DNA from 3 places in the Belnapia sp. genome. Region 2 is predicted to be linked to each of the others. Evidence: predicted binding sites of a transcription regulator. Region 2 holds the regulator's gene; each other region holds the start of a gene.

The links. Region 2 encodes LexA, which represses DNA repair genes until DNA is damaged. Its sites were predicted from a motif close to TGTTCTANNTANGTTC; they were not measured.
Region 1: the regulator LexA is predicted to act here: its motif matches at 3,296-3,311, upstream of AC5JJ1_RS29350 (DUF3072 domain-containing protein).
Region 3: the regulator LexA is predicted to act here: its motif matches at 5,267-5,282, upstream of AC5JJ1_RS06090 (ImuA family protein).

Annotation. Positions count from the first base shown of each region.
Region 1 covers NZ_JCACHU010000182.1:181,834-189,327, reverse strand. The annotation lists gene AC5JJ1_RS29365 (hypothetical protein) at 1-348, opposite strand, end outside; gene AC5JJ1_RS29360 (ABC transporter ATP-binding protein) at 345-1,946, opposite strand; gene AC5JJ1_RS29355 (ABC transporter permease) at 1,943-2,977, opposite strand; gene AC5JJ1_RS29350 (DUF3072 domain-containing protein) at 3,053-3,271, opposite strand; gene AC5JJ1_RS29345 (extracellular catalytic domain type 1 short-chain-length polyhydroxyalkanoate depolymerase) at 3,460-4,605, shown strand; gene AC5JJ1_RS29340 (aldo/keto reductase) at 4,657-5,607, shown strand; gene AC5JJ1_RS29335 (hypothetical protein) at 5,611-5,931, opposite strand; gene AC5JJ1_RS29330 (manganese catalase family protein) at 6,102-6,980, shown strand; gene chrA (chromate efflux transporter) at 7,352-7,494, shown strand, end outside.
Region 2 covers NZ_JCACHU010000166.1:31-7,524, reverse strand. The annotation lists gene trpE (anthranilate synthase component I) at 1-387, shown strand, start outside; gene AC5JJ1_RS25630 (amidohydrolase family protein) at 384-1,250, shown strand; gene AC5JJ1_RS25625 (hypothetical protein) at 1,462-1,596, shown strand; gene AC5JJ1_RS25620 (anthranilate synthase component II) at 1,593-2,180, shown strand; gene trpD (anthranilate phosphoribosyltransferase) at 2,177-3,187, shown strand; gene trpC (indole-3-glycerol phosphate synthase TrpC) at 3,184-4,017, shown strand; gene moaC (cyclic pyranopterin monophosphate synthase MoaC) at 4,017-4,499, shown strand; gene AC5JJ1_RS25600 (molybdopterin molybdotransferase MoeA) at 4,499-5,704, shown strand; gene lexA (transcriptional repressor LexA) at 5,804-6,532, shown strand; gene AC5JJ1_RS25590 (hypothetical protein) at 6,534-7,229, opposite strand.
Region 3 covers NZ_JCACHU010000043.1:11,980-19,473, forward strand. The annotation lists gene AC5JJ1_RS06070 (isovaleryl-CoA dehydrogenase) at 1-466, shown strand, start outside; gene AC5JJ1_RS06075 (carboxyl transferase domain-containing protein) at 463-2,070, shown strand; gene AC5JJ1_RS06080 (acetyl/propionyl/methylcrotonyl-CoA carboxylase subunit alpha) at 2,067-4,016, shown strand; gene AC5JJ1_RS06085 (hypothetical protein) at 4,029-4,478, opposite strand; gene AC5JJ1_RS06090 (ImuA family protein) at 4,552-5,262, opposite strand; gene AC5JJ1_RS06095 (cysteine synthase A) at 5,406-6,437, shown strand; gene cysE (serine O-acetyltransferase) at 6,446-7,126, shown strand; gene AC5JJ1_RS06105 (OsmC family protein) at 7,192-7,494, shown strand, end outside.

The DNA.
Region 1 (7,494 bases), on a different contig from region 2:
ATCGGCCAGGCGCGCGTAGAGGCTCAGCACGCCCTGCGACCACCAGAGATCGAAGTGGCGCTCATCAGCGAGCACCAGCGCGGCGGTGCGGTCGAAGACACCGTCCTTCACCTGCGGCACATGCCTCGCCAGCCACCACCAGCAGCCGGCCGCCAGCACCGCGGCGCCGAGATAGAAATGCACCAGCACGGTGGCCCCGAAGGAGAGAAGCAGGATGACCGCCGCCGGCGCCACGTTCTCCCGCGTGCGATAAACCGGGCTGCCTGGCGAGTTCATCCGGCGGATATGCACGCCGAGCTTCACCTGCCCGGACGCCGTCAGGGCGCGCAGCCGCTCCAGTTCCGTCATGCTCCCGCCTCGGCGCGTAGGTCGAATGCCGCCGCCATCAGCGCGCGGGTATAGGGCTCGCGTGGCGCGGTGGCGAGCTGCTCCGCCTCGCCCTCCTCCACCACGCGGCCGTCCTTGAGCACGATGATGCGGTGGGCCAGCGCGCGCACCACGCGCAGGTCATGGCTGATGAACAGATAGGCCAGGCGGTGCCGCGCCTGCAGCGCCCGCAGCAGCTCCACCACCTGCGCCTGCACGGTGACGTCAAGCGCGCTGGTCGGCTCGTCCAGCACCAGCAGGCGCGGCTTCAGGACGAGCGCGCGGGCGATGGCGATGCGCTGGCGCTGGCCGCCGCTGAACTCGTGCGGGTAGCGCTGCGCCATGCCGGGGTCGAGGCCGACCTCCTCCAACGCGCCGGCGACGGCCGCCTGCCGCGCGGCCAGGGTGAGCCCGGGCTCGTGCACCTCGAGCCCCTCGCCGATGATCTCGCCGGCGGAGAGGCGGGGCGAGAGCGAGCCATAGGGGTCCTGGAAGACGATCTGCATCCGCTGGCGGAGCGGCCGCAGCGCCCGGCGGGAGAGCGGCTGGATGTCCTGGCCCTCGAAGCGGATGGCGCCCTCGCTCCCCTCCAGCCGCAGCAGGGCCAGGCCGAGCGTCGTCTTGCCGCTGCCGCTCTCGCCGACGAGGCCGAGCGTCTCACCCTCGCGCACGGCGAGCGAGACGCCGTCGACCGCCTTCACCGCCCCGACCTGGCGGCGCAGCAGGCCGCGGCGGATGGGGAAGTGGACGCGCAGCTCATCCGCCTCCGCCACCAGCGGGGCCCCGGGGGCGACCGGCGCCGGGCGGCCCTGCGGCTGGGTGGCCAGCAGCATTCTCGTGTAGGGGTGCTGCGGCCTGGCGAAGAGGGCGGCGGCAGCGTCCTGCTCCACCGCCTCGCCATCCCGCATCACCACCACGCGGTCGGCATGGCGGCGGACGATGGCGAGGTCATGGGTGATGAGCAGCATCGCCATGCCGAGCCGCGCCTTGAGCTTCGCGAGCAGCTCGAGAATCTGCGCCTGGATGGTGACGTCGAGCGCGGTGGTCGGCTCGTCGGCGATCAGCAGCTTCGGATCGTTGGCGAGGGCGGCGGCGATCATCACCCGCTGGCGCTGGCCGCCGGAGAGCTGGTGGGGGTAGGCGGCGAGGCGCTCCTCGGCGCGCGGCAGGCCGGCCCGGTGCAGCAGCTCCAGCACCCGGGCGCGCAGCGCGGCGCCGGCGAGCAGGCGGTGCAGCGTCACCGCCTCCCCCACCTGACGGCCGATGCCGTGCAGCGGGTTGAGCGAGGTCATCGGCTCTTGGAAGACCATCCCCGCCACGCCGCCGCGCAAACGTTGCAGGGCGCGCTCATCGGCACCCAGCACCTCGGTGCCGTCGAGGGTGATGCGGCCGGAGAGGATGCGCGCCGCAGGCGGCAGCAAGCGGAGCGTGGAGAGGGCCGAGAGCGACTTGCCGCTGCCGCTCTCGCCGACCAACGCCAGGGTCTCGCCGCGGCGGAGGGTGAAGGAGAGGCCGCGCACCACCGGCCGCGCGCCGAAGGCGATGGTGAGGTTTTCGACCGAGAGCAGCGGCGCCGTCATCGGCCGCCGCCCGGGAGCTTGCGCGGGTCGAGCGCGTCGCGCACCGCCTCGCCGATGAAGATCAGCAGCGTCAGCACCCCGCCGAGCACGATGAAGCCGGTGAAGGCCAGCCAGGGCGCCTGGAGGTTGTTTTTGCCCTGGCTCAGCAGCTCGCCCAGCGAGGGCGAGCCGGGCGGCAGGCCGAAGCCGAGGAAGTCGAGCGAGGCAAGGATGGTGACGCTGCCCGAAAGGGTGAAGGGCAGGAAGGTCAGCGTCGCCACCATCGCATTCGGCAGGATGTGCCGCGCCATCAGCCGCGTGTCCGACACGCCGAGCGCGCGGGCGGCGCGGACATAGTCGAGGTTGCGGCCGCGGAGGAATTCGGCGCGCACCACCCCCGTCAGGTTCATCCAGGAGAAAGCGAGCAGGAAGACCAGCAGCACCCAGAAGCTCGGCTGGATGATGCTGGCCAGGATGATCAGCAGGAAGAGCTGCGGCATGCCCGACCAGATCTCGATGAAGCGCTGGAAGAGCAGATCGGTCAGCCCGCCATAGAAGCCCTGCACCGCCCCCGCCGCGACGCCGATGACGGAGCCGAGGATGGTCAGGGTGAAGCCGAACAGCACCGAGATGCGGAAGCCGTAGATGACGCGCGCCAGCACGTCCCGCGCCTGGTCGTCGGTGCCGAGCCAATTGCGGGCGGAGGGCGGCGAGGGCGCCGGCCGGCCGAGGTCGCGCACCACCGACGCGTAGGAATAGGGGATGGCCGGCCAGAGCATCCAGCCGCCGCGCTGCGCGATCTCCTCGACCAGCGCCGGGTCGTGCCAGTCCGTCTCGGTCGGCAGGCCGTCGGGGAGGATGTCGCTCTCGGCATAGTCGGCGAGGACGGGGACGAACCATTGCCCATCCACCCGCGCCACCAGCGGCCGGTCATTGGCGATGAATTCGGCGAAGAGGGTGACGAGGAAGAGCGCGGCGAAGATCCAGAAGGACCACCAGCCGCGCCGGTTGGCACGGAAATTCGCCAGCCGTCGCGCATTCAGCGGGCTCATCGGCTGGTGGAGGGCCTGTCCGGGATCATCCCCCCTGCTTAAGCATGGGGGGATGGCTCCGGACAAGCGGGGTGGTTACGTGCCCCGGCCGGTCTTGGCCTGGAGCTCGTCGATGCGGCGGGAGGCATCGGCCTTAGTCATCTCCGGGTCAAATTCCTCGCCTGCCTCCTCGCTGAGGGTCTTCAAGTAACTGGCCTGGGCGCCGGTCATCTTCTGGTCGCCGGTAGTCCAGTCATCCGGGTCCTTGATGGTGTTGGAGCCGGGCTCCGGGTCGCGCTTCGGGTTCTCGGTCATGGTCGGCGTTGCTCCTCGCGGTCGTGTTCCCTTAACGTTCATGACAAGCAAGCGTTGCAGCCTGGAATGCGGGTCTGCCGAGACTTATGTTGCAGTGCAGCGAAACCAGGGCCGCACCGGCACGCTGGGGTCGCAAGAGATGCGGGCCATTCCGCTTCACCGCCCGAAAGGACCAGCCTTTGAACCAGATGCGCAGCCGCCTGTCCGACCTGGTTCGCCAGCAGCAGGCCAGGATGAGCGCCGCGGCCGGCGCCGCGACGGAGGCGGACGACCTCGTCGAGCTGGCCGGCTTCGGCGCCGACCCCGGCTCCGTCCGCATGCTCGCCTACCTGCCGGAGGGCCTGCCCCAGGGCGCGCCGCTGGTGGTCGCCCTGCATGGCTGCACCCAGACCGCGGCCGGCTATGCCGCGGGCACCGGCTGGACGGCGCTCGCCGAGGCCGGGCGCTTCGCCGTGCTGCTGCCGGAGCAGCGCCAGGCCAACAACCCGAACCGCTGCTTCAACTGGTTCGAGCCGGGCGATTCCACCCGCGGCCAGGGCGAGGTCGCCTCCATCCATTCCGCCATCCGGCACATGGTGGCGACGCGGGGGATCGACCCGAAGCGGGTCTTCGTCACCGGGCTGTCGGCCGGCGGGGCGATGGCGGCTAACCTGCTCGCCACCTATCCGGAGGATTTCGCCGCCGGCGCCATCATCGCCGGCCTGCCCTTCGGCGCCGCGGCCAGCATGCCGGAGGCTTTCGAGGCCATGGCGAGCGGGAAGCCCCGCTCGGCCGCCGAATGGGCAGCGCTGGTCCGCGCCGCCTCGCCGCATCGGGGGCCCTGGCCGCGCGTCTCCATCTGGCAGGGCGATGCGGATACCACCGTGCGGCCGGCCAATGCGGAGCAGCTCGTCCGGCAATGGGCGGCGCTGCACGGCACCACCGGGGCGCCAATCCAGTCCGGCAGCGGCGCGCACCGGGCCCTGGCCTGGCGCGATGCCGAGGGGCGGGTGGTGCTCGAGCACCATGCCATCGCCGGCATGGCCCATGGCGTGCCGCTCGATGGCAGCGGCATCGGCCAAGCAGGGCCCTTCTTCCTCCAGGCGGGGATCGGCTCCACCGCCGCCATCGCCGAGTTCTTCGGGCTGCCGGTGGAGCAACCGGCACGCCGGCCGCAGGGCCAGGCGCGCCCGGCAAGCCGTCCTGTCCCCGGCCGGGTCATCGACCAGGACGGAAACCAGGCCGAGCAGCCGGCGGGGGAGGATTTCACCCTAGGCGGGATCAAGCTCGACTCGATCGACCCGGGCGGGGTGATCCGCAAGGCGCTGACCGCGGCCGGGCTGATGAAGGGCTGACATCCCCGGGGGCTGACACCATGCTCCTTCCCGCATAAGGGGAGACGGGTGATGGAACAGCGCAGCCTCGGGCGGTCCGGCATCAAGGTTCCGCCGCTGATGTTCGGCGGCAATGTCTTCGGCTGGACCATCGACAAGGCCCAGTCGCACCGCATCCTCGACCGGCTGGTGGATACCGGGCTCTACGCCATCGACACGGCGGATGTCTATTCCGCCTGGGCGCCCGGCCACCAGGGCGGCGAGAGCGAGACCATCATCGGCGAGTGGCTGAAGGCGAGCGGCAAGCGTAGCCAGGTCGTCATCGCCACCAAGGTCGGCATGAAGATGGGCTCGGGCGACCAGGGCCTCTCGCGCGACTGGATCATGCAGGAGGTGGAGGCCAGCCTCCGCCGCCTGCAGACCGACGTCATCGACCTCTACCAGGCGCACAAGGACGACGAGACGGTGCCGCTGGAGGAGACGCTCGGCGCCTTCGCTGAGCTCGTCAAGGCGGGGAAGGTGCGGGCGATCGGCGCCTCCAACTACTCGGCGCCGCGGCTGAAGCAGGCGCTGGAGGTGAGCGCCCGGGAGGGCCTGCCGCGCTACGAGACCCTGCAGCCACTCTACAACCTGATGGACCGCAAGGTCTTCGAGGAAGCGCTCGGGCCGCTCTGCCAGGCGGAGGGCATTGGCGTCATCAACTACTATGCGCTGGCCTCGGGCTTCCTCAGCGGCAAGTACCGATCGGAGGCGGATTTCGGCAAGAGCAAGCGCGGCGGCAACATGGGCAAGTACTTGACGCCGCGCGGGCATAAAGTGCTGGCGGCGCTCGACGCCGTGGCGGGCGAGACGGCGGCAACGCCGGCGCAGGTGGCCATCGCCTGGTTGCTGGCCAAGCCGGCGGTGACGGCGCCGATCGCCAGCGCCACCAGCCTCGAGCAGCTGGGCGACCTGCTCGGCGCGACGGTGCTCGGCCTCAGCCCGGCGCAGGTGGCGGCGCTGGACGAGGCGAGCGCGGAGTAGCGCTCAACCTTTTCCGGTCATCTTCGCAAAGACGGCACGGTCCCGGTTCTCCTGCATCAGCATGCGGAAGCCCGGGATCGTGTCGAGGCCGAGGCCGAGCGGGATGCCGGTCTCCTCGTCCGCGGTGACCTTCGCATAGCTCTCGCCGGTGAATTTCTCCCATTTGCCGGCGGGTTTCTTCACCTCGATATGCACGACCGTCGCCTTCATCACCATGCGCACGATCGCTTCCTTCGGCGAGGAGGGCTTGGTGAGGCTCGGGTTGCCGGCGATCATCACCCAGCCGTTCGACATCGCCCAGGCGGTCAGCTCTTCTTTGGTCATCGGCGGTATCCTTTTGCACCCTGAGCGATAGGCCGAAAGCGTACGCCTTGCACGGGGGACTTCCATGGGCGCTTCACGGAAGGCGGAGAGGCGGGGCTCGTTGCCGGGCTCGGCCCGAACCCATGCCGGTGCCATCGGTTCGGTGGGTACCAACCCCGTTGGAGATCCAGATGTTCTATACCGATGGCAAGCTGCAATATCCCGTCCGCGTCGAGCGGCCCAACCCGGTCTTCGCCCGCGCCCTGCAACAGGCGATCGGCGGCGTCGAGGGCGAGATCCGCGTGATGATGCAGTACCTGTTCCAGGGCTGGGGCTCGCGCGGCCCGCAGAAGTACCGCGACATGCTGATCAACACCGGCACTGAGGAAATCGGCCATATCGAGATGCTCTCGACGGCCGTCGCGCTGAACCTCGAGGGCGCGCCGCTCTCCTTCCAGGAGGAGGCTGCGGCCGACCCGGTGGCGGGCGCAGTGCTGTCGGGCATCAACATGCGCCACATCCTCTCGACCGGCCTCGCGGCCACGCCCGAGAACTGCAACGGCGTGCCCTTCAATGCGAGTCATGTCTATGCCAGCGGCAACATCGCCGCCGACATGTACGCCAATGTCGCCGCCGAGGCGACCGGGCGCGTGCTGGCGACGCGGCTCTACAACATGACCGACGATGCGGGGATGAAGGACATGCTTTCCTTCCTCATCGCCCGCGATACCATGCACCAGCAGCAGTGGCTGGCGGTGATCGAGGAGCTGGGCGGGTCGACGGCGAACCTGCCGATCCCGAACAGCTTCCCGCAGGAGCAGGAGGCAAGCCAGTTCTCCTACGCCTATTTCGGCCATCGCATCGACGGCCAGGTGCCGGCCGGGCGCTGGACCGAGGGCGCCTCGATCGACGGCAAGAACCAGTTCACGACGATGAAGTCGGAGCCGCTGGGCGGGATGCCGACGCTGGCGCCGCCGCGGCCGGACAGCGGCGCGCAGTCCGACCAGATCAGCGCCTCCCCCGTCGCGGCCAACGACCCGCTGGCCGGCGGCACGCCGAGCGTCGCCTGATCGCCTGACAGGGCGCGGTACCCCGGCCGCCCGTGGGGCCAGGGGTACCGCGACCACCCCGTGAGGTGAAAGCCCGATGACCGCGTCCGCCGTCAGGAGTGGACGCGTCATGGCTTCGCCCAGCACCATCATCCCGGCTTGCCTGCCTTGGTCGGCATGCCCGAAGCGCCCGTCGTTATCGATCCGCACCTGCCGGAGAAGGCCGGGGCCGATCCGCGGCGGCTCCCGGCCAGCCTTGCCGGTCCCTGCCGCGCGGCCCCGGGCGCGACGGCGGGGAGGCAGGGCCAGGCGGCATGAGCGGCGAGGCAGCCGAGGTGCATGGCGCCGGCAACTCGGCTATGGGGGCCCCTCCCGAGCCCCTGGACCCCCTGATGCCGCCTGCCTCCTTCCCGAGCCTCGCCGAGGCGCTCCGCGTCTGGCTGCGCATCGGCTGCCTCTCCTTCGGCGGGCCCGCCGGGCAGATCGCTCTTATGCACCGCGAGGTGGTGGAGCAGCGGCGCTGGGTCTCCGACGC
Region 2 (7,494 bases):
CAGGTGATGCATATCGGCTCCGAGGTCCGCGGCCGGCTGCGCCCCGGCCTCTCGGCGCTCGACGCGCTGGCCGGCGGCTTCCCGGCCGGCACGCTGACCGGCGCCCCCAAGGTCCGCGCCATGCAGATCATCGAGGAGCTGGAGCCCTCCCGGCGCGGCATCTATGCCGGCGGCTTCGGCTATTTCGGTGCCGATGGCGGCATGGACACCTGCATCGGCCTCCGCACCGCCCTGGTGAAGGACGGGGTGATGCATGTCCAGGCCGGCGCCGGCGTCGTCGCCGACAGCGACCCGGTCGCCGAGTATGAGGAGACGCAGCAGAAGGCCCGCGCCCTGTTCCGCGCGGCGGAGGAGGCGGTCCGCTTTGCCGCCGGCCGCCGCGGGTGACGCGCCCCTGCCCCGGCGCCCGCGCCGTCACCAGCCGCCCCCGCTGGCAGCCGCCGGCGGGCGCGACCGACTGCCACATGCACTTCTTCGGCCCCTACGCGCGCTACCCGCTCTCCTCGGGCCGCTCCTACACGCCGCCCGAGGCCTCGCTCGCCGCCTACCGGGCGATGGCCGCCACGATCGGCATCGAGCGCACCGTCATCGTCCAGCCGAGCGTCTACGGCACGGACAATGCCGTGACGCTTGATGCGGTGGACGCCCTCGGCCGCGACCGCACCCGCGCCGTCGTCGTCATCGACGAGGGCTTCGACTTCCCTGCGCTCCGCGCCATGGCGGCCCGCGGCGCCTGCGGCATGCGCATCAATGCGGTGAGCGGCAGCAACGCCCTGCTGGTCCGGCTCGAAGCGCTCGGCGCCCGCCTCGCCGAGCTTGGCTGGCACCTGCAGGTCTATGCCCACCCTGCCGAGCTGCTGGCGCTGGAGCCGGTGCTCGCCCGCCTGCCCTGCCCGCTGGTCCTCGACCATATGGGCGGCGTGAAGGCCGACCGGCAGGGCGTTGAGAACCCTGCCTTCCAGGCCCTGCTCCGCCTGCTGCGGGGCGGCGCCTGGGCCAAGCTCTGCGGCTACCGCTCCTCCATCGCCGGCGCGCCCTATGCGGATGTCGCCGCCATGGCCCGCGCCATGCTCGCGGCCGCGCCCGGGCGCTGCGTCTGGGGCACCGACTGGCCCCACCCTTCGCTCGCCTCGCCGGAGGAGGTGCCGGATGACGGCGTGCTGATGGACGCGCTCGGCGACTGGGCGCCGGAGGCGGCGCAGCGCCAGGCCATCCTCGTCGACAACCCGGCGCGGCTCTACGGCTTCTGATCGCGCTTGCACCGCGCGCCGCAGCATGGCACGACTTCGGCCATGGTGCAGCGCGCGATCCCCGCCACGCGATTTTGGTACCGCTGGTACGAACCGGCGGCCTAAGGATCAGCGCACCCTCGCAGACCTCAGAAGCCGCCACCCGCTGGCGGCTTTTGCGTCTCTGCACCTTCGCCAGCGGTGCCGGCCCCCACCCCGAAGGAGGCCCGACATGCAACGCAGCGATTTCGACTTCGACGTCATCAGCGGCCCGGCCCTGCCGCCGGTGCGCCCGCCCGCGCCCCCGGCCCCGCCGCCGCCCGCGCTTGACCCCGCCGCGAGCCGGCCCGAAAGTCCTAAGCCATGATCCTGCTGATCGACAACTACGACAGCTTCACCTTCAATCTCTATCACTTCCTTGGCGACCTTGGGATGGAGATCGAGGTACGGCGCAATGATGCGCTGACCAGCCAGGAAGCGCTGGCCATGCAGCCGGAGGCGATCCTGCTCTCCCCCGGCCCCTGCACGCCGAACGAGGCCGGCATCTGCCTGCCGCTGATCGGCGCCGCCGCCTCGGCCGGCATTCCGCTGATGGGCGTGTGCCTCGGCCACCAGGCGATCGGGCAGGCCTTCGGCGGCACCGTCATCCGCGCGCCCGATCCGGTCCATGGCAAGGTCTGGGACGTGCATCACCGCGGCTCCGACCTCTTCGCCGGCCTACCGAGCCCGGTCCGCGCGACGCGCTACCACTCCCTCGTCGTCCGCCGCGACGACCTGCCGCCCGAGCTCGAGGTCACCGCCTGGACCGAGGACGGCCTCGTCATGGGCCTCGCCCATCGCAGCCTGCCCATCTGGGGCGTGCAGTTCCACCCGGAGAGCATCGCCTCGCAGCACGGCCACGACCTGCTGCGGAACTTCCTGCTGCTCGCCAAGGCGCGGGTGCCGGCGTGAACACGCTGAAGCCGGTCCTCGCCCGCCTCGCCGCCGGCGAGCGCCTGGCGGAGAGCGAGGCGGAGGCCGCCTTCGGCATCATCATGGCGGGCGAGGCGACGCCGGCCCAGATCGCCGCCCTGCTCATGGCCATGCGCGTCCGCGGCGAGACGGTTGCCGAGATGACCGGCGCCGTCCGCGCCATGCGCGCCCGCATGACGGCGATCGACGCGCCGCACGGCGCCATCGACATCGTCGGCACCGGCGGGGACGCCTCTGGCAGCCTCAACATCTCGACGGCGACGGCGCTGGTCGTCGCCGGCTGCGGCGTGCCGGTGGCGAAGCACGGCAACCGCGCCCTCTCCTCCCGCTCCGGCGCCGCCGATGCGCTGGCTGCCCTCGGCATCGATCTCGACGTGCCGCTCGACCGGCTGGAGGCGGTGCTGCGGACGGCTGGCATGGTCTTCCTGATGGCGCCGCGCCACCACGCCGCGCTCCGCCACGCCGCCGGGCCCCGCGTCGAGCTCGGCACCCGCACCATCTTCAACCTGCTCGGCCCGCTGGCGAACCCGGCCCGGGTCCGCCGCCAGCTCACCGGCGCCTATGACGCCGCCTGGCTGCGCCCCATGGCGGAGACCCTCGCCCGCCTCGGCACCGAGGCCGCCTGGCTCGTCCATGGCCAGGGCCTCGACGAGATCGCCCTATCCGGCGAGACGCAGGTCGTCGCGCTCCAGGGCGGCGCGATCCGCGAATTCACCATCGCCCCGGAGGATGCCGGGCTCCGCCGCGCCCCGCCCGAGGCCATCCGCGGCGGCGAGCCGGCCGAGAACGCCATCGCCCTCACCGCGTTGCTGGAGGGCGCCCCGGGCCCCTACCGCGACATCGTGCTGCTGAATGCTGCCGCGGCCCTGGTCGTTGCGGGTCGCGATACCGATCTTGCATCCGGCGCGGCGCGGGCCGCGGCGGCCATCGACAGCGGGGCCGCTTCTGCCGTACTGGCCCGCCTGAAGGACGCCACTGCAGCATGAACGCCCCCCATATCATCATCCCCGAGCCCCAGGCCGTGTCGGGCACGCTTTCCCGCATCCTCGCCGACAAGTACGAGGAGGTCCGGGCCCGGTCCGCCGCCACCATGCTCAACGAGATGGAGCGCCAGGCCCGCGCCGCCGCGCCGCCCCGTAATTTCGTCACCTCCCTTTGCGAGGCCGTGGCCGAGGGCCGGGTCGGCCTCATCGCCGAGATCAAGCGCGCTTCCCCCTCGGGCGGGCTGATCCGCGACCCCTTCGAGCCGGCGCGCCTCGCCGAGGACTATGCCCGCGCCGGCGCGAGCTGCCTTTCGGTCCTGACCGACGCCCCCTATTTCCAGGGGCATGCCGACCACCTGAAGGCCGCCCGCGCCGCCTGCGCCCTGCCGGTGCTGCGCAAGGACTTCATGGTCCATCCCTGGCAGGTCTTCGAGGCCCGGGCGATGGGCGCCGACTGCATCCTGCTGATCATGGCCGCCCTCTCCGACCAGCAGGCCGAGGAGCTGGAGGACATCGCCCGCAGCCTCGACATGGGCGTCCTGGCCGAGGTGCACGACCATGCCGAGCTCGACCGGGCACTGGGCCTGCAGACCCGGCTGATCGGCATCAACAACCGCAACCTCAAGACATTGCAGACCGACCTTGCGACCTCGGACGAGTTGGCGCCGCTGGTCCCGGCCGACCGCCTGCCGATTGCCGAGAGCGGAATCCGAAGCCCCGCCGATGTCCGCCGCATGGCCGAGGCCGGGGCCCGCTGCATCCTGGTCGGCGAGAGCCTGCTGCGCCAGCCGGACCTCACCGCCGCCGCCGCCGCCCTCGTCCAGGCCCTTTGATGGTCGAGGCGCCGCCTCTCACCCATTTCGACGCGGAAGGCCGCGCCGCCATGGTCGATGTGGGCGGCAAGGCGGAGACGCAGCGCCAGGCCATCGCCCGCGGCCGCGTGGTGATGGACCCGGCCACCCTCGCCCGCATCGTCGAGGGCCAGATGGCCAAGGGCGACGTCCTCGCCGTCGCCCGCCTGGCCGGAATCATGGCGGCGAAGCGCACCGCCGACCTCATCCCCCTCTGCCACCCGCTGATGCTGACCAAGGTGGCCGTCGACCTCACCCCCGCCGCGCCCGATGCGGTGGAGATCGAGGCCACCGTCGCGCTGACCGGCCGCACCGGCGTGGAGATGGAGGCGCTGACCGCCGTTACCGTCGCGGCGCTGACCGTCTACGACATGTGCAAGGCGATCGACCGCGGCATGCGCATCGAGGCCGTGCGCCTGTCCCATAAATCCGGCGGCAAGTCCGGCATTTACGAGGCGGAGTGATGATCTCGGTCGAGGAAGCCCGGGCCCGTATCCTGGACGCCCTCGCCGCCACCCCGGCCGAGACCGTGCCGTTGCCGGCCGGCTGGGGCCGCGTCCTTGCCCGTCCCGTCCTCGCCCGCCTGACCCAGCCGCCGGCCGATGTCTCGGCGATGGACGGCTATGCGGTCCGCGCCGCCGAGGCCACCGAGGGTGCCCGCCTTGCCGTCATCGGCACGGCGCCGGCCGGCCATCCCTTCGCGGGCGAGGTCGGCGCGGGCCAGGCCGTCCGCATCTTCACCGGCGGCGTCGTCCCGCCCGGGGCCGATGCCATCCTCCTGCAGGAGGACGCCGTGGTCGCGGAGGGTGCCGTGCAGGTGCAGGAGGCTGTCCGCCCCAGGCGCTGGATCCGTCGGCGCGGCCTCGATTTCGCCGAGGGCGAGGAGGTGCTGCCTGCCGGCCGCCGCCTCACTGCCCGCGACATCGGCCTCGCCGCCGCCGCCAACACGCCCTGGCTCGCGGTTCATCGTGCGCCCCGCATCGGCATCCTGGCGACGGGCGACGAGATCGCCCTGCCCGGCGACCCGATCCCCGCCGGCGGCATCGTCAGCAGCAACGCCCATGCGCTCGCCGCGCTGGTCCGCGCCGGCGGCGGCGAGCCGCTGGTCCTGCCCATCGCCCCCGATGACAGCCAGGCCATCGCCGAGGCGGCACGCGCCGCCCGTGCCTGCGACCTGCTGGTGACGACCGGCGGCGCCAGCGTCGGCGATCACGACCTGGTGCAGAGCGCGCTCGGGCCGGAGGGCTTCACCCTCGACTTCTGGAAGATCGCCATGCGGCCCGGCAAGCCGCTGATCTGGGGCCGGCTCGGCCCAACGCCGGTGCTCGGCCTGCCTGGCAACCCGGTCTCGGCCCTGGTCTGCAGCGTGCTCTTCCTGATCCCTGCCCTCGACCGGCTCTCCGGCCTGCCTGGCGCCGCGCCGCGGACCATCCGCGCCCTGGCCGGCGCCGACCTTCCGGCGAATGACCGCCGCTTCGACCACCTCCGCGCCACCCTGCGACCTGGCCCCGAGGGCACCCCGCTCGCGACGCCCTTCGCGGTGCAGGACAGTTCCATGATGAAGACCCTGGCCCGCGCCGACGCCCTGATCCTCCGCGCCCCGGGCGCCCCGGCCGTGCCGGCCGGAGCGCCGGTCGAGGTCATCCCACTTGGTGCTCTCGGTCTTTGATTCGATACAGTTGACCGGATGATGGAACTTCCGTAGAACATCCGTGCGATTCGTGGTTTGTTCGCCAGCCACACGCAGGGCCAGCCCACGGAGGAGACGATGCTTACCCGCAAGCAGCATGAGCTGCTGATCTTCATCGACAAGCATTTGCGCGCGACCGGCTTCTCCCCGTCCTTCGAGGAGATGAAGGAGGCCCTGAAGCTCAAGTCGAAGTCCGGCATCCACCGCCTCATCACGGCACTCGAGGAGCGTGGCTTCCTGAAGCGGCGTGCCCACCGCGCCCGGGCGCTCGAGGTCATCCGCCTGCCGGAGAACATCGCCCCGCGGCGCGCGGCGGAGCCTGCGGCGGCCCCTGCCCCGGCGGCCCCGGCCTTCTCGCCCAATGTCATCCATGGCCGCTTCGCGCCGAACCTCCCCGGCGTCCAACGCGCAGCGAACGAGGCGGCGGCCGTCCAGCTCCCCCTGTATGGCCGCATCGCTGCCGGCCTGCCGATCGAGGCGCTGCGCGACAGCGGGAGCAGCGTCGAGGTCCCCGCCGCCCTCCTGACGAATGGCGAGCACTACGCGCTCGAGGTCGCTGGCGACTCCATGGTCGAGGCCGGCATCCTCGATGGCGACACCGTCATCATCCGCCGCGGCGACATCGCCGATAACGGCGCCATCGTCGTCGCCCTGGTCGATGAGAACGAGGTGACGCTGAAGCGCCTGCGCCGCAAGGGCAACTCCATCGCCCTCGAGCCGGCCAACCCGCGCTACGAGACCCGCATCTTCGGCCCGGACCGGGTGAAGGTTCAGGGCCGGCTGATCGGGCTGCTGCGCCGCTACTAGGCTATTCGGCCGCCGCCGCGGGCGCCGCCGAGGCGAGGCCCCGCGGCGCCGGCACCGGCGGCACCCAGGGCCGGTCGCCTCGCCAGGCCCGGTCGCTGATCACCCGGGCTCCGGTGCGGAGCAGCCAGATGGCATGCGGCCCGTCGCGCCAGAGGGCGAGGCGGTCCACCACCTGCGCGAGGCAGGCGCCGCGCAGCGGCACTGCCTCAGGCCCGGCCGGATCCGGCCGTAGCGCACAGGCCCCGGCCCGGCATCGGAGCGCGCCGTCTGCCGCCTCGCCCTCGCGCGGCAGGGCCTCGGTGCGGCCAGCCCCATGCATCCGCTGCCAATCCTCACGGACGAAGGCGGAGGCGCCGGACTGGCTCTGGAGGAACAGCGCCTCCCCCGCCCGCAGCGCGATGAGGCGGCCGTCGCCCGAGACCAGCAGATCCGGCGGCCGGTCCAACGCCCCGCTGAGCATCCCCATCGCCAGCAGGGATAGCCCCGCCAGCCGGCGGGGCATCCGCGTCGCCTGCCAGCTCGCCAGGGCGAAGCCGATCGCGACGGCGGCCGCGAGCCCGAGCAGCAGCCCGCCCACGGGCCGTCGCGCCCGAACCCAGAGCGCCAGGAGCGAGAGGGGGGGTGCGAGCCACCTCGCTGCCGGAGGGGGTTCCGACGGACAGGCGAAATAGACCAGCACGCCCGCACCGAGGGCCACGGTTAACCATAGGGCAAGCCGGGGGCGCTCGTCCGCAAGGAGGCTTTTCCACGCGGACATCGGCGCGAACCTGCCGGGCCATTGGAGGGCTGGCCGAGCAAAAGCGGATGGCATTTGTGCGAGGGATAGCACCCTCTCGCACCGCATATGCAACTATTACGCGAGCTTCTGAAGGTTGTGATACTTGAAGTTGTATCTCAACTTGTCAGATAGCGTAGACATACCGAAATGTTCGGTAATTTAAAGCGCAGTTCGACTTGGGTGT
Region 3 (7,494 bases), on a different contig from region 2:
GAACGAGGGCGTGCGGGTGCTGATGTCGGGGCTCGACTACGAGCGCGCCGTGCTCGCGGCCGGCCCGATCGGCATCATGCAGGCCGCGCTCGATGTCGTCGTGCCCTATATCCATGAGCGGAAGCAGTTCGGCCAGCCGATCGGCGAGTTCCAGCTCATCCAGGCCAAGGTCGCCGACATGTACACGGCGCTGAATGCCTGCCGCGCCTATGTCTATACGGTGGCACGATCCTGCGACCGCGGGCAGACCACGCGGAAGGACGCGGCGGGCGCCATCCTCTATGCCGCGGAGGCGGCGACGCGCATCGCCCTCGACGCCATACAGATCCTCGGCGGCATGGGCTACATCAACGAGACGCCGACCGGGCGCCTGCTGCGCGATGCGAAACTCTACGAGATCGGCGCCGGCACCAGCGAGATCCGCCGCATGCTCATCGGCCGCGAACTCTTCCGCGAGACGGCATGAGCGTCCTTGCCTCCGCCATCGACACCCGCGGCGCCGAATTCCGCGCCAATGCCGAAGCCATGCGTGCCCTCCTCGCCGAGCTTGGCGGGCACACCGCGCAGGCCGCGCTCGGCGGGCCGGAGGCAGCGCGCCAGCGCCATGCCTCACGCGGCAAGCTGCTGCCGCGCGAGCGGGTGGAGCGCCTGCTCGACCCCGGCACGCCCTTCCTCGAGCTCTCGCCGCTCGCGGCCCATGGCATGTACGGCGGCGAGGTGCCGGCCGGCGGCATCCTCACAGGCATCGGCCGCGTCGCTGGGCAGGAATGCGTCATCGTCGCCAATGATGCGACGGTGAAGGGGGGCAGCTACTACCCGATCACGGTGAAGAAGCATCTCCGTGCGCAGGAGATCGCGCTGCAGAACCATCTGCCCTGCCTCTATCTGGTCGATAGCGGCGGCGCCAACCTGCCCAACCAGGACGAGATCTTCCCTGACCGCGAGCATTTCGGCCGCATTTTCTACAACCAGGCCAATATGTCGGCCCGCGGCATCCCGCAGGTGGCGGTGGTGATGGGCAGCTGCACCGCGGGCGGCGCCTATGTGCCCGCCATGTGCGACGAGGCGATCATCGTCAAGGAGCAGGGCACCATCTTCCTCGGCGGCCCGCCGCTGGTGAAGGCCGCGACGGGCGAGATCGTCACCGCGGAGGATCTGGGCGGCGCCGACGTGCATACCCGCCTCTCCGGCGTCGCCGACCATTTCGCGCTGGACGACATGCATGCGCTCGGCCTGGCGCGGCGCATCGTCGGGCGGCTGAACCGGCGGAAGGAGGCGGGCCTCCACCTCGCCGCGCCGGTGCCGCCGCGCTATGACCCGGCGGAGCTGCACGGCATCATCCCGCAGGATGTGCGCCAGCCCTATGACGTGCGGGAGGTCATCGCCCGCATCGTCGACGGCTCCGAGCTCGACGAGTTCAAGGCCCGCTACGGTACCACGCTGGTCTGCGGCTTCGCCCGCATCTGGGGCCATCTGGTCGGCATCCTCGCCAATAACGGCATCCTCTTCTCGGAGTCGGCGCAGAAGGGCGCGCATTTCGTGGAGCTGTGCAGCCAGCGCGGCATCCCGCTGCTCTTCCTGCAGAACATCGCCGGCTTCATGGTCGGCCGGAAATACGAGACGGGCGGCATCGCCAAGGACGGCGCCAAGCTCGTCACCGCCGTCGCTACCACCGCCGTGCCCAAATTCACCGTGTTGATCGGCGGCAGCTTCGGCGCCGGCAACTATGGGATGTGCGGCCGGGCCTATTCGCCGCGGCTGCTCTTCACCTGGCCCAACAGCCGCATCAGCGTCATGGGCGGCGAGCAAGCGGCGAGCGTGCTGGCCACCCTCCGCCGCGACAACATCGAGGCCAAGGGCGGCAGCTGGCCCGCCGAGGCGGAGGTCGAGTTCAAGGCGCCGATCCGCGCGCAATACGAGGCGCAGGGCTCGCCCTACTATGCCACCGCGCGGCTCTGGGACGACGGCATCATCGACCCCGCCTACACGCGTGACGTGCTGGGCCTCGGTCTGTCCGCCGCCTGCAACGCGCCGATCGGGGAGACGCGCTTCGGCGTGTTCCGCATGTGATCAAGACGCTCCTCATCGCCAATCGCGGCGAGATCGCCTGCCGCATCATCCGCACCGCGCGCCGCCTCGGCATCCGCAGCGTCGCCGTGTTCTCCGAGGCGGATGCGCGGGCGCAGCACGTCCTGATGGCCGATGCCGCCTATCCGATCGGCGCCGCTCGGGCGGCGGAGAGCTACCTCCGCATCGACCGCATCCTCGCCGCGGCGAAGGCGAGCGGGGCGGAAGCGATCCATCCCGGCTACGGCTTCCTCTCGGAGAATGCCGAATTCGCCGAGGTCTGCGCCGCCGCCGGCATCGCCTTCGTCGGCCCACCGCCGGCCGCCATCCGCGCCATGGGCAGCAAGGCGGAGTCGAAGCGCCTGATGGAGGCCGCCGGCGTCCCCATCGTCCCCGGCTATCATGGCGAGGCGCAGGAGGAGGCGCGGCTTTCGGCGGAGGCCGCGCGCATCGGCTTCCCCGTGCTGATCAAGGCGAGCGCCGGCGGCGGGGGCAAGGGCATGCGCCCCGTGCCGCGGGCCGAGGACTTCGCCGCGGAACTGGCCGGTGCCCGCCGCGAGGCCAGCGCCGCCTTCGGCGATGACCGCGTGCTGCTCGAGCGCTACCTGCAGAAGCCGCGCCATGTCGAGGTTCAGGTCTTCGCCGACAGCCACGGCAACACCATCCACCTCCACACCCGGGACTGCTCCGTCCAGCGCCGCCACCAGAAGGTCTTGGAGGAGGCGCCGGCCCCCGACCTTCCGCCGGCGCTGCGCGAGCGGCTGCACGACGCTGCCATCGCCGCGGCGCGGGCGGTCGGCTACGTCTCGGCCGGCACGGTGGAGTTCATCGTCGAGGGCGAGGACGCCTTCTTCATGGAGATGAACACCCGCCTCCAGGTCGAGCACCCGGTGACGGAGATGGTGACCGGCCTCGACCTCGTGGAATGGCAGCTGCGCATCGCGGCCGGCGAGCCGCTGCCGCGGCGCGAGCCGCCGCCGACCCGGGGCCACAGCGTCGAGGTGCGGCTCTATGCCGAGGATCCGGCGCAGGACTTCCGGCCCTCCACCGGCCCGTTGCGCCGCTTCCGCCTGCCGGAGCCCGCGCCCGACCTGCGGATCGAGAGCGGCGTCGTCGAGGGCGATGCCATCACCCCGCATTACGACCCGATGATTGCCAAGCTCGTCGCCTGGGGCTCGGATCGCCCGGCGGCGCTTGCCCGGCTCTCGGCGGCGCTGGCGGAATGCCGCATCGCCGGCATCACCAGCAATCTCGGCTTCCTCGCGCGTCTCGCGGCGCATCCTGCGATGCTGGCGGGGGAGCTCGATACCGGCTTCGCCGGGCGCCATGCCGGGGCCTTGCAGCCGCCGCCCGGCCCGGCGCCGCGCCTGGCCATCGCCGCCGCGGCGCTCGAGGCGCTGCTGCCGCCGGCAGCCCCGCCGCAGGATCCGTGGGACCGCCGGGATGGCTGGCGTCTCCAGGGTGCCGGGTCCCGCCTCCTGCTGCTCGCGGATGGGGAGGCGGTGCATCGCCTCCGCCTCACCGCCGCCGGGGCAGGGTGGGAGGGCGACCTGCCGCTGTCCGGCCGCCGCCTGCCGGATGGCGCCCTGCAGGTGGTGCTCGACGGCACCGCGCATCGCGTCCCGCTCCTCCGCGATGGCGATGCCGTGCAGGTCATGCTGCCGGAGGGCGAATGGAGCCTGCGCTGGCTCGACCCCTATGCGCCGCTGGGCGGCGAGGCTGCCGGTGCCGGCCGGCTCTCCGCCCCGATCCCTGGCCGCGTCGTCCAGGTCCTGGTCCAGCCCGGGGAGGCGGTCACCCGCGGCCAGGTCCTCGCCGTGCTCGAGGCGATGAAGACGGAGCTTCGCATCACCGCCCCGGCCGATGGCGTCGTCGCCCATATCGGCTGCGCGCCCGGCGACAGCGTGGAGGAGGGGGCGGAGCTCGTCACCCTGGCCGCCGCCGACTGAGCAGGCCTCGCCTCAGCGCATGCGTAGGGGATTCCGCAGCAGCAGCCCGGCGTTGCGCATGGCGACGCCGAGATTCAGCGCCTCCGGCATGGCCGCATAGGCAGCAGCCGGCGGCAGGTAGCGCAGCAGCAGGCCGAGCGCCTGGCTCCGGCTGCCGCGCTGGGCGAGCGCCATGACCAGCAGCAGTTCCGCCTCGTTCGGCGTGGATCGTGGGCAGAGCGGGCAGCCGATGCCCGGCATCCCATGCGCGCTCACCGCCCGGAGCAGCGCATCGAGCGGCCGCAGCGCCGCCGTCGCATCCTCGGCGATGAAGGGCAGCCGCATCGCGGCCAGTGTCGCGGCGCCGGTGCGGGCCGCGAGGGCCCAGCGTCGCATTCCTTCCAGCAGCAGCGCCTCGGCGGGTGGCAGCTCGGCAGTCTCTGTATCGGCCCAAGGCCAGGCGGGAAGGCCATGCGTCGCCATATCGCTCTCTCCGACGGAGGGGAGAGGCTATCGCAACTGAGAACCATTCGCAAATATGGGAAGGCCGCTCACCCTATCGTGCCCGGCGGCGACGCGGCTCGGCCTGGGCCCCTGCCTCGTCCTCCTCGATGTCCAGCCGCTCTTGCGCCGGCCGCCATACGGCTTCCCAGCGTCCCGGCCGCCCGGCGCGGCAGCGCAGAAGCTCCAGCCGCCAGCGCGGATCGCCGAGGCCTGCGCTGCCGCCGCCGACCCGCCAGCACGTCGCAGCACCTGCCTCGCCTGCCTGCTGCCGCAGCAAGAGGCCGAGCCCGCCGCCCGCGCCGGCCGCCTGCTGCAGCCGGCGTAGGGCCATCGGCTCCACGGTGTCGAGGCAGAGCACCGCGCCGGCGATGCGCGGGTTGCCGAGCCCCTCCTCCATGGCCCAGAGCGCATCCTCCGGCCGCGCCGCCCGGACCAGCAGTAGGTCAGCCGGCGAAAGGCCGAAACGGCCGAGCCCGACCGGAAACCCGTCGGCCGCGATCCAGAGCAAGCTTCCGCCGCTCTCCGCCGCCGCCCGCGCCAGCAGCAGCGCACAGAACCCGGCCGCTGCCTCCGGCTCTTCCGTCAGCACCTCGTGCAGCGCCGCCCGCGGCAATCCGCCGCCGGGCAGCGCAGCATCGATGGCGGGGCAGAGCGAAAGGCTGCCGGTGACGCCCGCGTCCCGCATGCGGCGCGCCGCCAGCGCCGCGCGCAGGGCCGGACGGTCGAGCCAAGGCCGGGGTGCGTCGTCGGGGGGATGGGTCATATCGAGTTCGTCTTATGTTCCAGCAGCGGTAGGCCTGCGGTCAACCCTTATGCGCCCGGTGCGGCCCCGCAATGTCGCCAGGACCCCTTGAATCCAACCCCGGGCCGCGCGCAGATCATCCGAACGCCAGGAGACGAGACCGCATGAGCCCCACGCCGACCGCCCGAATCGTGGATGGCCTCGCCGGCGCCATCGGCAACACGCCCCTCATCCGCCTGCGCCGTGCCAGCGCGGCGACGGGCTGCGAGATCCTCGGCAAGGCGGAATTCATGCAGCCGGGCGGCAGCGTCAAGGACCGCGCCGGCCTCGGCATCATCGAGGACGCCGAGCGGCGCGACCAGCTCATCCCCGGCGAGCCGGGCATCGTGGTCGAGGGCACCGCCGGCAATACCGGGATCGGCCTGACGCTGGTCGCCAATGCGCGCGGCTACCGCTCCATCATCGTGGTGCCGGAGACGCAGGCGAAGGAGAAGCTCGACTTCCTCCGCATGATCGGCGCCGACCTCCGCCTGATCCCGCCGAAGCCCTACCGCGACCCCGGGCATTACGTGCACACCTCCCGCCGCATCGCCGAGGAGCTGGCGGCGGAGGGGAAGCGCGTGGTCTGGGCCAACCAGTTTGGCAACCTCGCCAATGCCGCGGCGCACGAGGAGACCACCGGCCCGGAGATCTGGGACCAGACCGGCGGCCGCATCGATGCCTTCACCTGCGCCTGCGGCACCGGCGGAACCCTGGCCGGCGTCGCCCGCGCGCTGAAGGCGCGGAAGCCGGAGATCCGCATCGTCCTCGCCGACCCGATGGGCAGCGGTCTCTACAGCTGGGTCAAGACCGGCGAGGTCAAGGCCGAGGGCAATTCGATCACCGAGGGCATAGGCCAGGCCTCCACCGTCCCCGGCAATCTGGAGCAGGGCCGGGCCTTCATCGACGATGCGGTGCAGGTCGCCGACCCGGTGGCGCTGGAGCAGGTCTACGACCTGCAGCTCCACGAGGGACTCTCGGTCGGCGGTTCCGCGGGCATCAATGTCGCGGCGGCGATTGCGGTGGCGCGGCAGATAGGGCCGGGTCACACCATCGTCACTATCCTCTGCGATGGCGGGTCGCGGTATCAAAGCAAGATCTTCAACCCGGCCTTCCTGCGCGATCGCGGCCTGGCCGTGCCTTCCTGGCTCGAATAGGGCGGACCATGGAACTCCTCGAACTCACCCGCACCATTCGCGCCCGTGATCCGGCCCGCCCGACCTGGATCGAAGCCTTCACCTGCTATGCCGGCCTTCACGCCGTGCTGATGCATCGCGTCGCGCACGGCCTGTACCGCACCGGCTTCCGTGCCCTGGCACGCGCCGTCTCCCACACCAGCCGCTTCGTCACCGGCATCGAGATTCATCCCGGCGCCACCATCGGCCGACGGCTCTTCATCGACCATGGCATGGGCGTCGTCATCGGCGAGACGGCGGAGATCGGCGACGACGTGCTGATCTATCACGGCGTCACGCTCGGCGGCCTTTCCGGCCAGCCCGGCAAGCGCCACCCGACCATCGGCAACGGCGTGGCGATCGGCGCCGGTGCGCAGGTGCTGGGACCCATCCGCATCGGCGACAATGCCCGCATCGGCGCCAATGCAGTGGTCGTCGCCGAGGTGCCCGCCGGCGAGACCGTGGTCGGCATCCCCGCCCGCCCGCCGCAGGAGCACCGCATCCTCCCGCCGCGCCGCGCGCCGAGCCCCGGCTACGGGCTGCTCGACGCCCCCTGCGACCCGGTGGGGGAGGAGCTGGCCGAGCTGCGCGCCGAGGTTGCCATGCTCCGCAACGAGATGGCCCTGCTGCGCGGGCAACAGCAGCAGGTGAACATGCCAGCCGCCGAATAGCGTCTGGAAGCAGGAGGGCGCCGACCCATCTGTTGGCCCGTTGTCAACATACGAAGGAGACAGGCATGGCCAGCATCCATCGCAGCGCCAGCGCGCATTGGCAGGGCAGCGGCAAGGAGGGCACCGGCAGCCTCACCACCCAGTCCGGCGTGCTGAAGAGCAGCCAGTACGGCTTCAAGACGCGCTTCGAGAACGGCCCCGGCACCAATCCGGAGGAGCTGATCGCCGCCGCCCATGCCGGCTGCTTCACCATGGCGCTCGCCTTCCAGCTCTCGGGCGCCGGGCATGAGGCGCAGGCGCTCGACACCTCGGCCAAGGTGTCACTCGAGCAGGAGGGCGCGGGCTGGAAGATTGCCGCCGTCGCGCTC